Regions from separate parts of the Peribacillus sp. NPDC096540 genome, predicted to be linked through region 2. Evidence: riboswitches for the same ligand, from Rfam matches in the RefSeq annotation. Region 2 holds a riboswitch; each other region holds the start of a gene.
The links. Region 2 has a riboswitch for preQ1 ahead of queC (7-cyano-7-deazaguanine synthase QueC). Riboswitches for the same ligand answer to the same signal wherever they lie in the genome.
Positions count from the first base shown of each region.

Region 1: linked by a shared signal. The riboswitch ahead of queF (preQ(1) synthase) and the one ahead of queC (7-cyano-7-deazaguanine synthase QueC) in region 2 are both predicted to bind preQ1.
Region 3: linked by a shared signal. The riboswitch ahead of ACQKMR_RS21215 (QueT transporter family protein) and the one ahead of queC (7-cyano-7-deazaguanine synthase QueC) in region 2 are both predicted to bind preQ1.

Region 1 covers NZ_JBNNTG010000006.1:47,007-51,928, reverse strand. The annotation lists gene ACQKMR_RS08160 (sensor histidine kinase) at 1-680, opposite strand, end outside; gene ACQKMR_RS08155 (aspartate kinase) at 1,522-2,868, opposite strand; gene queF (preQ(1) synthase) at 3,403-3,903, opposite strand; PreQ1 riboswitch class I at 4,007-4,052, opposite strand; gene ACQKMR_RS08145 (EamA family transporter) at 4,183-4,922, shown strand, end outside.
Region 2 covers NZ_JBNNTG010000005.1:108,207-113,128, reverse strand. The annotation lists gene queE (7-carboxy-7-deazaguanine synthase QueE) at 1-118, opposite strand, end outside; gene queD (6-carboxytetrahydropterin synthase QueD) at 111-581, opposite strand; gene queC (7-cyano-7-deazaguanine synthase QueC) at 581-1,243, opposite strand; PreQ1 riboswitch class I at 1,302-1,344, opposite strand; gene ACQKMR_RS07270 (methyl-accepting chemotaxis protein) at 1,539-3,218, shown strand; gene ACQKMR_RS07265 (hypothetical protein) at 3,734-3,946, shown strand; gene pgsB (poly-gamma-glutamate synthase PgsB) at 4,738-4,922, shown strand, end outside.
Region 3 covers NZ_JBNNTG010000029.1:12,583-17,504, reverse strand. The annotation lists gene ACQKMR_RS21225 (PAS domain S-box protein) at 1-1,563, opposite strand, end outside; gene ACQKMR_RS21220 (TVP38/TMEM64 family protein) at 1,679-2,335, opposite strand; gene ACQKMR_RS21215 (QueT transporter family protein) at 2,456-2,941, opposite strand; PreQ1 riboswitch class I at 2,948-2,992, opposite strand; gene ACQKMR_RS21210 (YbaK/EbsC family protein) at 3,161-3,682, shown strand; gene ACQKMR_RS21205 (hypothetical protein) at 3,946-4,758, shown strand.

The sequences.
Region 1 (4,922 bases), on a different contig from region 2:
TTGAGTAGCTCATTCGCAAGTTCCATTTGAACAAATAATGCCGTCATTTTATGTCCGACCGTATCATGAATATCCCGAGCAATTCGATTTCCTTCTCTGATTTTAGCTGCTTCCTCAACTTGGTGAGAATACGATTGTAGTTGCTGATGGGCCAATGATAGCTCTTCATGCGCCATATTCAATTGCAAGAATTGTTCGCTCATCACATCGCTCGCTTCAATAAGTTTCCTAATCAAATCACCGACCACAGCTGAAAAAACTACAAACGAGATACTCATCAAGTTATCAATGATATCTAGCTTCCCTGTTTGCAAGTAGGTTGCAGCCATAACCATAAACCATAGCAAAACAAAAATCAGACCATATATTCTATGTTTCTTAGATTCTGTGACAACAATAAATAAGGTAACGGTTATCACTCCAACTAGAATTAAATAGAGAGTTGAATTCGGAAACAAAAAACCGAACCCAAAACTAAGCAATCCATCCAGGTAGATGATCCGCAGCTTATAAGCGAATGATTCATTATGAAAAATCAAATAATGATTCAGCATAAACCCTACAGCAGCCACTATGACAAACCCTTTAAAAAACACATCAGAATCAGGGATTCTCCAGTAATAGAAAAAGCTAATCATCAAGAACATAACAATTCGTAGATTTATTAACCACACACCCATATCGTCAGCCCTCTTTCGTTTCCTCTCCCTTCATCATGCCTAAATTATGGGAGGAAATAAAGGGTTTAATGAAATAACCTCACTGGTTTTGCTTATTTGGGATATAAAATTGAAAATCCATCTTCCACACATCTCTCGTTAAGATCTCAAATCGCTATTCAAAGTCATCCTAATAAGACCTTCTATAGTTAGATTATTGAAGTAGTGTACAAAAAATTCTCGAATCTGAAGACCTAAAACTTCTTCCTTACAGACTCGCTTATTAAAATCTTCTTTAAAGCCGAAATTTGAAGTCAGTAAGATGGGAGCGTAAATATGTTGGCGAGAATTTTTGATTAACAGTAAAAAAACCTCCCTCTTCAAGGAGGTTTCAGACTGTAGACAAACTCGATGAAAATCGAGTTTGCCTACAGTTTTTTTATGGCTTGTACAATTTGAACGTTGATTTCCACTCCAGGCACTCGCTTTCCGCGGGCGGTCCGGGAGCCTCCTCGGCTTGCGCCTGCGGGGTCTCCCCAGACGCGCTTTTCCCGCAGGAGTCTCGCACCTTCCGCTCCAATCAAATTTGTTATAAAATTTAGATAGAACCTCTTTTGCCTACAGTCTTTTTTCGATGCAGGCGATGCTCACTTTCGCTGCCATGAATTTAAAGAAGATGGCCAATTGGACATGGCAAGGTCCAAAAATGGACTAACATAGTGGGCTCGTAGAGACCCATTTCCTTATTATTGAGCAAAATTCAAAGGAAATTTCAAAAGGGGTTCGGAATGTTTTAATTCCGAACCCCTTTTGTCTACAAACTGAAACCTCCCTTTTCAAGGAGGTTTCTAAAATCTCATTCTCAAAAAAACTCGTGATATAAAGCCTGAATTGCCGTCTCTTCACTATGAACTTTCACACCAAACATCATGCTCACCTCAGAAGAACCTTGGTTGATCATTTCGATGTTGACCTTAGCTTCAGCCAGCGCTTTTGATGCTCTTGCAGTTGTACCAACATTATGACGCATTCCTTCACCGACAACCATAATTAATGCAAGGTTATGTTCCACAATCACTTCATCAGCATGAAGCTCCTTCTTAATGCGCGAAACGATCTTCGCCTCAGCTTCCTCTGTCATTTGATCCTGTCTTAGTATAAGCGTCACATCATCTATACCGGATGGAATATGCTCATAAGAAACCCCGAAATCTTCAAGAATATGAAGCAGTTTGCGTCCAAATCCGACTTCACGGTTCATCAAGTATTTGCTAATGTAAATACTGCAAAACCCTTTGTCACTCGCAATCCCAATAACCGGGCCATTCGTATTATCTCGCGTGCTCACAATACGCGTCCCCTGAGCATTGGGGTTGTTTGTGTTTTGGATATGAACCGGAATTCCGGCACGAAATGCAGGAATTAACGCCTCATCATGGAACACCGAGAAACCAGCATAAGAAAGCTCACGCATTTCACGATACGTTAACTCTCGGATCCCCTTTGGATTGGAAACCACGTTTGGATTCACGGCGAAAACGGCATCCACATCTGTAAAATTCTCATACAATTCGGCCTTAACCCCATTGGCAAGAATCGAACCTGTAATATCCGAACCACTCCTTGAAAACGTTAAAACATCGCCATCTAACGTGTAACCGAAAAAACCTGGGAATATTACAATTCCCGGCTCATCACGTAGAGCATATAACCGATCATATGATTCGGGAAGCACTTGAGTATATCCATCTACATCTCTTACGATCAAGCCAGCCTTCCTAGGATCCATATACTGCGCCTCTACTCCACGGCTTTGAAAATAAGCTGCAACCAGCTTCGCATTATTATCTTCACCGCTTGCCTTTAATGCATCCAAATAACGCTTCGGATTATTTTGATCCGCACGTAACAACGTGTGCAAATCTTCACGAATCTCTTTAATGATATCCTCTGAAATATCTAATTCTTCAGCAATACTTGCATATCGAGTGACCACATCTTCTATCAAGAGCTGGCCGTTCTCCCCGCGAAGCTGCTGTTCAGCAACTTCGATCAATAAATCCGTCACCTTTATATCATCGGAATTGCGTTTTCCTGGAGCCGAAACAACAACAATCTTCCTCTCAGGATCAGAAACCACAATTTCGAATACCTTTTTTAACTGTTCACCTGACGCAAGTGAACTCCCGCCAAACTTAGCAACTTTCATCCCGACATCCCCTATTTTCAAAAATATTCTGTCAAAATCAACTCTCCCTATTATTACGTGTTTTGACAAAACAATCAAGAGTTAATTCCGTTATACAAGGACACTTGTATTTTTGATAAAGACAAAATTGATAAAATTATTGAATGAGAATGCAGAAAAACGTATAATAATCCCTCTTCTTTGTAGCACTTTTCACATTTTAAACGGTTCATTTTCAAAAAAAAACGTCAAAACAAAATACCTAGATTCTGTTTTGACGGGTTAAATTAAATATTTTAGGATCAGTGAATCCATGGAATCACTCGATAGGTTTCATCCTTGCAGCTGTGTTTTTCTGTGGAGCTTTCCCCTAACCTAGTACCTGTCAATAACTGCATAAGAGCCCCTTTCTTACTGAGCTCTGATTACAGAATGAAGAACCTCTTCTTCTGCATTCGGTGGTAGGTACATTGCAACTGCCAGGCATAGGCTTCGTAACAGTCATTTTCGAAAGATGACTAGGGGCTCCAACCACATTAGAGGCTCCTCTAATGTTTAGCGATTATCTACAGTTTCAGGATACAAGTCGTGATTCATCAAGCGAAAATTCGCCATTTCCTCAAACTTCGTCCCTGGTTTACCGTAGTTTGTGTATGGATCAATAGAAATTCCGCCCCTAGGTGTGAACTTGCCCCAGACTTCAATATATTTCGGATCCATCAACTCGATTAAATCGTTCATGATGATGTTCATGCAATCTTCATGGAAATCACCATGATTGCGGAAGCTGAACAAATAGAGTTTCAAAGACTTGCTTTCGACCATCTTCACACTAGGAATATAGCTGATGTAAATGGTCGCAAAATCCGGCTGGCCAGTAATTGGACATAGGCTTGTAAACTCCGGACAATTGAACTTTACAAAGTAATCCCGGTTCGGATGCTTGTTATCGAACGACTCTAAAATTTCAGGCGCATAGTCGAATGTATATTTTGTCCCTTGATTTCCAAGTAGTGTGATATCTTTTTTTAATTCTTCTTCTTTTCTTCCAGACATAAAAAGTCCTCCTCTTCCACGTTTCAGGGAGATTCATAAAATGGGCCTCTATATAACAAAAACCATATCTCCTCAAAGATATGGTTGATTCGCGAAAAATATCAAAGCCATAGTTTTTTTAAGAGGGTGATGCTATGAACCTCTCCCGTTTATCGGGAAATATTTTAAAATTGTCATAGTAAATATAGAAAAAAATATCTAATCTGTCAATCTTACTTTTTAAATTTGGTTTGATTCCTACATGCATTCAGCTTAAAATGTAGAAGAAGTTTATCCTATATGAAAGAAGAGATTACGTCAATGTGGATTTTTGCAGCCCTCATCACGAGTTTATGTTTCGGAATCAATAACAGCATTTTTAAATGGAGTAGCGGAAAGGGTTACTCAAAAGTACATATCCAATTTTTCTTTTATTTTTCAGCTTTTATTTTAGCCATATCTTATGGAGTATTTGTGGATGGTTTACAGTTTAACTGGCTGTCCATCATGCTTGGTGGAGCCATTGGGGTACTGAACGCTAATGGTAATATCCAGATGGCAAGCGCCTTTGAAAAAGGGCCGGCAAGCTTGACATCCCCATTAATCGCAGCGAATGCAATATTCCCCATTCTCTGTGCAGCTTTAATTTTTCACGAACATATTTCTACTTTGCAGTGGAGTGGAATTGTCTGCATGTTTCTTGCTACATTAGTCATTCAGTATACACCTAATGCTAAAGGTAACCATCAATATGTCCCTTGGATGATGCACACATTATTATCCATTTTATCTTTTGGTGTGCTCGGCATTCTTATGACGACATCAACACGTCTTCATTTAAATTCCCTTGATATCCTGGTATCAATGTATGGAGGCGGAACTCTTTATCTTCTTTCGGCTCTGGCCTTTAAAAAGGAAAAAATCAAGCTACAGGAAGTCAGAATCGGTTCCTTAGTAGGCCTTTTAAGCACTATAGGCTATGGATGTTATTTCTTTGCGTTGAACACCGGAATCGCAAGCATCATCTTCCCTGTCGTCAG
Region 2 (4,922 bases):
ACCAGGCACAAGAATAATCGCAGCCGGCCGTCCGAACAAACATGGTCTTTTGCCCGATGACCATACCCTCCCCTTGGATTGTCGGGCCGAAGATTTCCATAACAGGCAGCTTACTCACTTTCCATCCACTCCCGTCTAGCTTCAGCATAACTCGTCGGCGTTTCATATAGACGAACAAATTCGACTCTAGCACCCTCATAATTCTTGGCTAAAAGGGCTTCGGCCATTTTTTCATAAATCCAGACAACCATATTTTCAGCTGTTGTATTCATGAGCGGCAGTGTTTCATTTAAATAACGATGATCAAGGTAGATTTCAATCTCATTTTTCCAAATTTCTTTGATATCACCAAAATCTATCATCAAACCGCGTGAATCCGTATATCCGCTCAATCCGAAAATAACCCTATAAGTGTGGCCATGCAAGTTCTTGCATTTGCCTTCATAGTCATGAAGGTGGTGCGCGGCATCAAAGGTGAATTCCTTGCTGACCATGACCCGCTTGCTTGAGTAGTTTAATTGATTCCGTTGAATATCTTTATCTATTTTTTGAAGCTTATCCACGATAGTAAAACCGTACATTATTTAAGCACCTGCCGTCTGCTTACATAGTCATCCAGCCCTTTTTTCCGAAGCTTACATGCCGGACACTCACCACAGCCGTCGGAAATAATCCCGTTATAACAAGTCAGAGTCTTCTCACGGACAAAATCGAACGCGCCAAGCTGATCCGCAAGCTCCCATGTTTCCTCTTTATTCAGCCACATAAGCGGCGTATCAATCACAAATGACTGATCCATCGACAAATTCAAGGTCACGTTCAACGATTTAATGAATACATCGCGACAGTCTGGATATCCGCTGAAATCCGTCTCGCAGACACCGGTGACAATATGCTTTGCCCCAATTTGACTTGCCAATACCCCCGCAAACGAAAGGAACAGCAAATTCCGCCCCGGTACAAACGTTGACGGCAGTTCCCCGTCTTCTCCATCCTCAACTGCGATTTCACTTCGCGTTAACGCATTCGGCGCTAGTTGGTTCAACAGCGACATATCCAGAATATGATGGGTAATGCCCAGTTCCTTAGCAATTTTTTGCGCGCATTCGATTTCCAAGCTGTGCCGCTGATTATAATCAAACGTAACCGCTTCTACTTCCTCAAATCGCTCCATTGCCCAGAACAAACACGTCGTACTATCCTGGCCCCCGCTAAACACAACCACTGCCTTTTCCTTCTTCATCATTTCTATAAAACTCCTTTTTACGGAAAAAAACAGTACCCTAAGAATAGAGTACTGTTTCTCCTTAGTTTTTTTGAGAGGGTAGCTAGAACCTCTTCCGCCTAGCGGAATATAATAATTTTCCAAATTAATAGTAACTTGAATATGAAAAGAAATCAAGATGTTTATATCAAACTGATTACAAGACCGAATGGAAAACTTTGTTATACAACATATCTTCCTTTACCTTCTTAAATATCCTATTATTTTTCCGATAAAAAGGGTAACAAAAATATAGTAAAAGGGGTTCATTAACTTGAAAAGTATTAAAGTAAAGATATTGGGGGCATTTTCACTCATCATATCTTTGTGTATCATCTTAGGAGCATTTAATATTTATAGTAGCAATAAGTCACTTGTACATTCCAAAGATATTATTAGCAATGAATTGCCGGTTCTTATTGATGAAGAACAACTACTCAATAATCTTGCACAAAGAAGCGCACTCGCAAGAGGCTATATTCTATTTGGCGACGAAAGTAATAAAGAGAGGTTCTTAAAATATACCGAAGAAAGCAAAGTCATTCAGGAGGATCTTTTAGCCTTAAATGATTCTGACAAAATGAAGGAATTGATTCAGAAAAGCGTGGATTGGAGAACAACTATTATTGACCGCGTATTTGCACAATATGATCAAGGAAATGAAGAACGTGCTATAGAAATACTAAAGAATGAAGTTGCACCAATAAGCAATGAATTGATGGATGGGTTCAGGGAGCTAGCTTCCGAACGCGAGAAATCGATTGTCGCTTCCGGAGAAATCGTCATTGCAAGTGGAGAATCAGTTAAAACGACAAGTATCATTATATCCATTGCCGCTGTCATTATCGGCCTTCTGCTAGCGTTTGTAACAGCCAATATTATTACAAAACCTCTCCTTAAAATTAGGGACAGAATGAAGGTTGTGGCGAATGGTGAGCTGAACCATGAACCTTTAAAGCACAATTCAAATGATGAAATTGGAGAATTAACGATGTCCTCCAACCAAATGCAGAAAAACCTTCGTGATACTCTCGAAAAAATGCTGGACGTATCTGAATCCGTTTCGAATCAAAGCGAAGACTTAACTCAATCAGCAAATGAAGTCCTACAAGGCAGCAGGCAGATTGCGACTACCATGTTCGAGCTATCGGAAGGCTCAGAGTCTCAAGCCAACCAAGCAACTGAAATGGTCCGTATGATGGAAGAGTTCACCAGCAAGATCCAGCAGGCCTATTCTTGCGGGGAAGAAGTTTCCCAAAGTTCCACTGAGATTCTAACCTTGACCAAGGAAGGAATCATATTAATGCGCAGCTCGGTCCAACAAATGAAAATGATTGATGAGATTGTCAAAAATGCCGTCGAACAAGTGAAAGGACTTGACTCACAATCAATGGAAATCTCTCAGCTTGTACAGGTCATCAAGGATATTTCCAATCAAACAAATTTATTGGCCTTAAATGCTGCTATAGAAGCTGCACGCGCCGGCGAACATGGAAAGGGCTTCGCTGTCGTCGCAGAAGAAGTACGAAAACTCGCCGAAGAGGTCACACATTCAGTTGGGGATATCACAAATATTGTCACAGCTATTCAAACTGGTTCAAAAACCGTCGTCCGCTCTTTAGAAGATGGCTACACACAGGTAGATGAAGGCACGAGACAAATTACCCTCACCGGCCAAACCTTTGAGACAATTAATAATTCAGTCGGGACTATGGGTACAAAAGTACAGCATATTAAAAATGACTTAAACTATATCACTACCAATAGTATAAAAATCAACCAAGCTATTGAAGACATCGCAGCCGTGTCTGAAGAGTTTGCGGCAGGAATCGAACAAGTCTCCGCATCCGCCCAGCAATCCAGCTCTTCGATGGATGAAATCACCAAACATGCTCTTGAGCTCGCCACGGCTGCTGAGCAATTAACTGAACAGGTTAAAAAGTTCCAATTATGATACTAGCAATTTCCTGCGTGTTTCACGAGGGAAATTGCTTTTTTTCTTTTCCTTCTACCTTCTATTTCCCTAATGTCTCTTTTATAAATTGTGTTTCGTTTTCGGAATTTTGGGGAATAAATTACTATACACATTAATAAAAAACAAATAGATTCTGACGTTTCAAACAAACATTTTAGTTTATTTTCAGAATATTTAGTGTATAATATATATAACTACAGGAATATTTTTCAACCACTAAAATCAATACTATCATCTACTTCCACTTCATCTACTTGCTGGCAAGTTCCGGTAATCTAACGCTCATGATCGAAGCATCCCATTTTAACCAATTGCATAGGAAATTCTTCTCAACAAAGTTCTTTTGTTATTATTCTTTCAAAAATGAATAAAACCCAACCAAATAACTAATAAAACGTACTTTTCTCTCCAAAATTGTAAAAAAGGGTTAAGTTTTACCGAACCTATGTTACTATTAAACTAAGACCTTTTTCACCCATAAAGGAGGAATTCATATGAAACGTTTTTTCAAATTCATAGCAGAGTTTAAGGCAAGGAAGACCTTAGAACGAGAAACGAACGAGTTCTTTCGCAAAGAATACGAAAATTATATGAAGATGAATTCTGAAAAACAAGGAAAAAGGAGATTAACTCCTAAGCTTTATGTTATTGATGGTGGTAAAAAGGACTCCAATCCTGAGATTTCTGACAGAAAGAAATCCAGTTAACCTTAATTATTCCAGAATCCGCTACTATTGTCGTGGTCCCTTTCCCACAAATTACGAATACTCCATAACTAGCGGAGATTTCTTACCCATTATATTATTTTAAAAAATACAAACGGAAAGCTCAGATATCTTCTGAGCTTTTTTTCTTTTTCATTCTTCTATTAACACCATATTAATAGAAGAAACTAGGCATTTTTCCAAAAACAACTTGAATTTAGTTTTTTCTTCATTTTTAAGAAAGAAGTCACTCTATAGCCCCATGGGTATTTTCTATGTAAAAAACCAAAAAACCAAAAAAAAAGAGGGGTGTTCTTTTACTCATCTTTGTTCATATTCAAAAGAGTCCAACTAATTGAGTCGATAGATACAATTTCTTAAATTGAATGACAAATGAATGAATATTGTTACGTAAAGGTCAAGCAAATGGGTATAAACAATTATTGAACTGTAATAAACCTCACTTTCAGAAACAATCCATTATACAAATATAGCCATTAAGAATCGGGTTCAAATACTCATAAAACTACTTTGATGCTAATCAAAATGAGTTTTTATTACACTTTCCATATTTTAGTGGAAACAAACTATGGTTTTAATAATTTTTCAACCGCATCTTTGGACTCATAAAACATATAAATCCTTTAGATACTATTACACTTATATATAGATTTATTTGTAAAATACGATAATAACTATATTGCGATAGAATAATTGACCCTTGCCTATTAAGTTTAAAATCATGTAGTGTGTATTCAGTAATTCAAATATTTGAAAAAAAGAGAGGTTAAAAAATGGCACCAATATTTATTTGTGCGATCTTTTTGCTTGGCTATGGCATTTTCGAACAAAAACGCCATCAGAAGCGTCTCGACTCCATCCCGGTACGTGTGAATGTGAATGGGATTCGAGGGAAATCGACTGTAACACGTCTAATTACAGGTGTGATTCAGGAAGCTAAGTACAAAACAGTAGGTAA
Region 3 (4,922 bases), on a different contig from region 2:
TCCTTTGTGCGCCTCAATAATTCGGCAACTAACGGTCAATCCTAGACCGGTTCCTCTTTCTTTAGATGAATAAAAAGGTTCTCCTAGATGTTTCATACGGTTTTTTTCGATTCCACTTCCATTATCCTTGATGGTAATGGAAAGGGTATTGTCTATTTGCTCGAAATCAATCCAAATGTGATCGGCGGAGGCCTCCATAGAGTTCTTAATCATGTTTATAAACACTTGTTTGAGCTGATTTGCCTCACAAGAGAGAAGCGGGATTTCATTTTTTACATCTATTGATATTTTGGTGGAATATGAGTCTGCCTCTGGTTTAAGCAAGGTTTTGACTTCATCCATCAGTTCAATAATTTGATGTTTACTGAATGGGAGTTCCTGAGGTTTTGCAAGAACAAGTAATTCGCTTACGATTAGATTGATTCGGTCTAATTCACTGAGCATAATAGTGTAGTATTGTTCAAAGGGATGGTCGCTCTTTTTAAGTAACTGGACGAATCCTTTTAAAGAAGTTAATGGGTTACGTACTTCGTGTGCTACACTGGCAGCAAGTTCACCTACTATTGACAACTTTTCGGTTCTTCTTAAGCGTGCTTCAGTTTCTCTGATTTGAGTCACATCTTTAGCATAGGTAATAATTCCGACTAATTCATTTCCAATAAGCATTGGGACAAATGTACATGAAAGTAAAAGAGACTTCCCGTTTTTCGTGAGAAATTCTATATCTTTTCCTTTTTTTATCCCCTTTTGGTTTTCCACGACGTATTGACAGGATGTACGAATCAGTTCTTCATCTTCTGCGGAAAAGTTTAACTCAATAAATGAGGAGCCTTCGATTTCTTCTTGATGAAAGCCTGTAACTGTTTCAAACCTTGGATTGACGGTGGTAATTATTCCGGTTAAATCAAGCATGAGCATCGGATAAGGGTTGTGTTCGAACAATGATTTATAGCGTTGTTCACTCTCAAATAATTGATTTTCTGCGACAACTCTTTCAGAAATATCCCTGCCAATGACCACTAAGCCTTTTCGGGAACCATCTTCAAAGAACAAAGGAACTTTGATGGTATCAAAGGTCTTATAATTGCCGTTGGGAAGCGGGATGTTTTCCTCACACCGGGTAATCTCCTTTTTTATCCATGTTTCTTCATCTGAAATTTCACAATAGATTAACGACTCTTTATAAAATTCGGAGTATTCTGCGAGCTCGCTGTCTTTTTTTCCCTTATAGTCTACATGTTCCAGTTGAAATAATTGCAGACCAAAGGTGTTGGATTCAAGCCATCGGCCATCTCCATCCTTGAAGTTAACGAAGTCTACCATTGAATTGATGAGCGTGCGACGACGCTGTTCCTCTTCTTTTAATTGTTTGAATTTTTCTCTTTTAGCCAAATAAAGAAATAAAATCAAGCCTATTGATAAAAGAAAAACAATTCCTTCTGCTCTTTGAAGTTGAATAAAGACCTCTTTGTTTTCTATATTCGTAGTTAAAATGTAGTCGAATACGACTAGTGTAAGAATCCCAAATAGGATATATAGTACTAAAATGGAGCGTTTGGACATGGAGATTCTCCCTGATTTACGACATTTCAAAGGTTAAAAATACATACACATTTTAACAAACTATCAGAGAAAAATATATGCAGAATCATAAATAAAAAAACAGGAGCCCTAACGGTCACCTGTTTTTCCTGAAGAAGGTTACTTTCTTTTTCTTCTTAAAGCGTTTATAGATAAGGAAAAATAGTAAGAAGAGGATGGCGAGTACAGCTAGTGTATATTGGTTCATTTCCACAGATAGGAGGCCATAAGGGATTAACGATAGAAAGAAAAAGTATATAAAATTGCCGAGTGCGGTCGCTAATAAAAAGTCCTTGAAGGTTACAGAACTGACTCCAGCTGCCAAGTTGATTAAACTTGTTGGTATGAGCGGGAAAATTCTTCCAGTAAACACGTACATAAAGCCATGCTCTACAACGGATTCTTTCCATTTTGGGCCCATTTTCTTTAAGAGGAGTGCCTGAAACCAGTGCCTGGCTGCATAAAAAATGAATCCTGAAGCAACGACACTTGTAACCCAACTCCATAGGTACCCATAGATGAATCCAAATATCGTGACATTGATGGTTAGAAGTAAAATTAAGGGTATAATGGTAAAAGAATTTTGGACAATCATCAACACAAATGTCACAACAAAAGTAAGCAAAAGGTTTTCTGTCAATATGGTTATAACTGAATCCAAATCACTTTCCCAAACCATAGTGAATAATTCTGCATTGGAAACGATAAATATTACTATTACCAGTAGACCGATTAAGGTCATTATTTTTTTCAAAAGGGCACCACCATTCTAACTAATAGTTTATCATCTTCATGTTCAATGGTGAAAAAAGAGCTACCGCATGAAGCAGATAGCTCTTTTCCATTATAGTGGGTTCAAGAAGCGAAGATTCCTTTAAAGCCACTTTTCAAACTGAATTCTTTTATTCATTCCATAAATAAGTGGCGCACCAACCAAAAGGACGATGAACTCACCGACAGCCGTGGTCATCCAGCTTAACCAGAATGGAAAACCCAGGGCAAGGTTCAGTTCGATTGCAATTAAAAACATGGTGAATGTGAAAAAGATAATCGTAACGATCATCCGTCCTTTAATGCTCTTTATGAAGCGTGAGGCAAAAATGACAAGCAATAAGGCAAGCAGAGATTGCCCAACCCCGAATATCAAGTCATATGGCACCATCGGCGAAAAGAGCAGATTCGATATGAAGACGCCGCCCACGATACCGTAGATATATTTTTTATTAAATACAATCAGATGATTCAATATTTCCGGAACCCGAAATTGATATATTCCAAATGAAATTGGTTGAAACACCAATGAGACCACCACATATAAGGCGGCCAATAACCCGCTTATCACGAGTGTACGAACATTCATTTTACTCTCTCCCTAGTTTTTTATCGTGGGATGGTTACGAACCACGTTTAGGCTTTTGCCCGAAGATTAATAGTATCCCATGTAAGCTTGTTTCGTCAATTTGTAAAGAATGGTTTTAAAATAATGAGTTTTCAAGCTGTGGATGTCTAAAAGGATTTTGATTTATTGCAATAAATGATGATATTATTTTTACATGTACTTCAAAGGAGTGGATAAAATATGTCGATCGAGAGTGTCAAGAGCCATTTTAAAAAATGGGACCGGGAAGGCGATGTAATGGAGTTCGAAACATCGAGTGCTACCGTGATTGAGGCAGCAGAAACCATCGGCGTTACCCCTGCGCGGATTGCTAAGACTCTTTCCTTTAAGGGGGCAGGTGAAAATGCGATTTTGGTTGTAGCGGCTGGGGACGCAAAAGTGGATAATAAGAAATTTCGCCAGATGTTCGGCTTCAAGGCAAGAATGTTGTCAGCTGAGGATGTGCTTGAACAGACCGGTCATGCCATTGGAGGAGTCTGCCCGTTTGGGTTGGCAAATGACCTAGATGTTTTCCTTGATGTGTCGATGAAGCGCTTTGAGTCATTATTCCCAGCATGCGGAAGTGCGAACTCTGCAATAGAACTCAAACTCGCTGAATTATTTGATTATTCAGGAGCAAAGGATTGGGTGGATGTTTGTAAGGGGTGGGGAGAAGAGCAGAATGAGGAAGCAGCAGTAGGTAAGGCAGTTGATGGATTTTGATTTATCGTACCGAAAAGAACCACATAGAATGGAAATGAGTCCACTTGGGTGGACTTTATTTGTTGATAACGAGAAACATTACCTGTTCTCTTTTTATTACAGGGTTTTTAGTTGTAAGCTTTTAACTTGTTCCGAATAGGTTTGCTCCCATTTTCTTCTGAAAAGTTGACCGCAGATGTAAATTAACGGTCTAATTAGGGGAGGTTTGTTCAACATGGCGGATAGGCAAATCGTTCAGAAAGTTCGTAAGTGGAGGGTAAAAGATGTTCAATGAAAGCTATAAAAAAAACAATAGCAGTTATCTCAGTCTTAAAACTCTTTATGAAGAAAATATCACGGTTAAGAGCATCGCCCAAGAGCTTGAGTTTTGCCATAAAAACGATTTAGCACTGGAGATACAAAAAGAATTGGAAAAAAAGAATTTCGATATATTGGCTGTGGAGGATCAAGGGGAAATTATCGGATATATCGAAAGGCAAGAACTTGGTGAAGGCAGGATTGCGGAGTATTTGAAATCTTTTACACCAAGAGAATTGGTTTCGGATTCAACCCCTTTGATTCAACTTCTCCATATTTTTAAGGATAAAACGAGGGTGTTCGTGTTAGAGAATAATTCAATTAAAAAGTTGATTACCCACGCTGATCTTCAAAAGCCTCCAATCAGAATGCTAATATTTGGCTATATTACACTTTTGGAAATGAGGATGAGCGATATCATCATGGATAAATTCGGGGATGACAGTTGGTATCCAATGATCAGCGGAGATCGTTTAGAAAAGGCTACCGAATTATATATGAGGAGAATCGATAAAAATGAGGATATCAATTTAATAGAGTGTCTGCAAATCAGTGATAAATTTGATATCATTCATAAAGATCAGGAATTGAGGTTCTTCTTCCAAATTCCTTCAAAAAGTAAAGGAAAGAAAGATGCGAATGCCATCCGGAAATTACGGGATAAGATTTCTCATGCTAATGAACTTGGGTTGGACATGTCCTGGATAGAAATCATCGAAGTGGTGGAATCCTGTGGCCAACTGCTCGAAATCTCTGAATCCTATCGGTATGAAAAATAAAATGATGGTGAGAGACATCTTAGGTAGACCATACTTCAAATAACTCTGCAATTTTAAAACAGAGCTGTACCGCATCTTCAAGGCGAAAAGACCATGTAGCAGGATGGGCATGTAAGCTTAACTGGAATTAAGGAGAACCAGCTACTATGCTGGTTCCTTTTTGT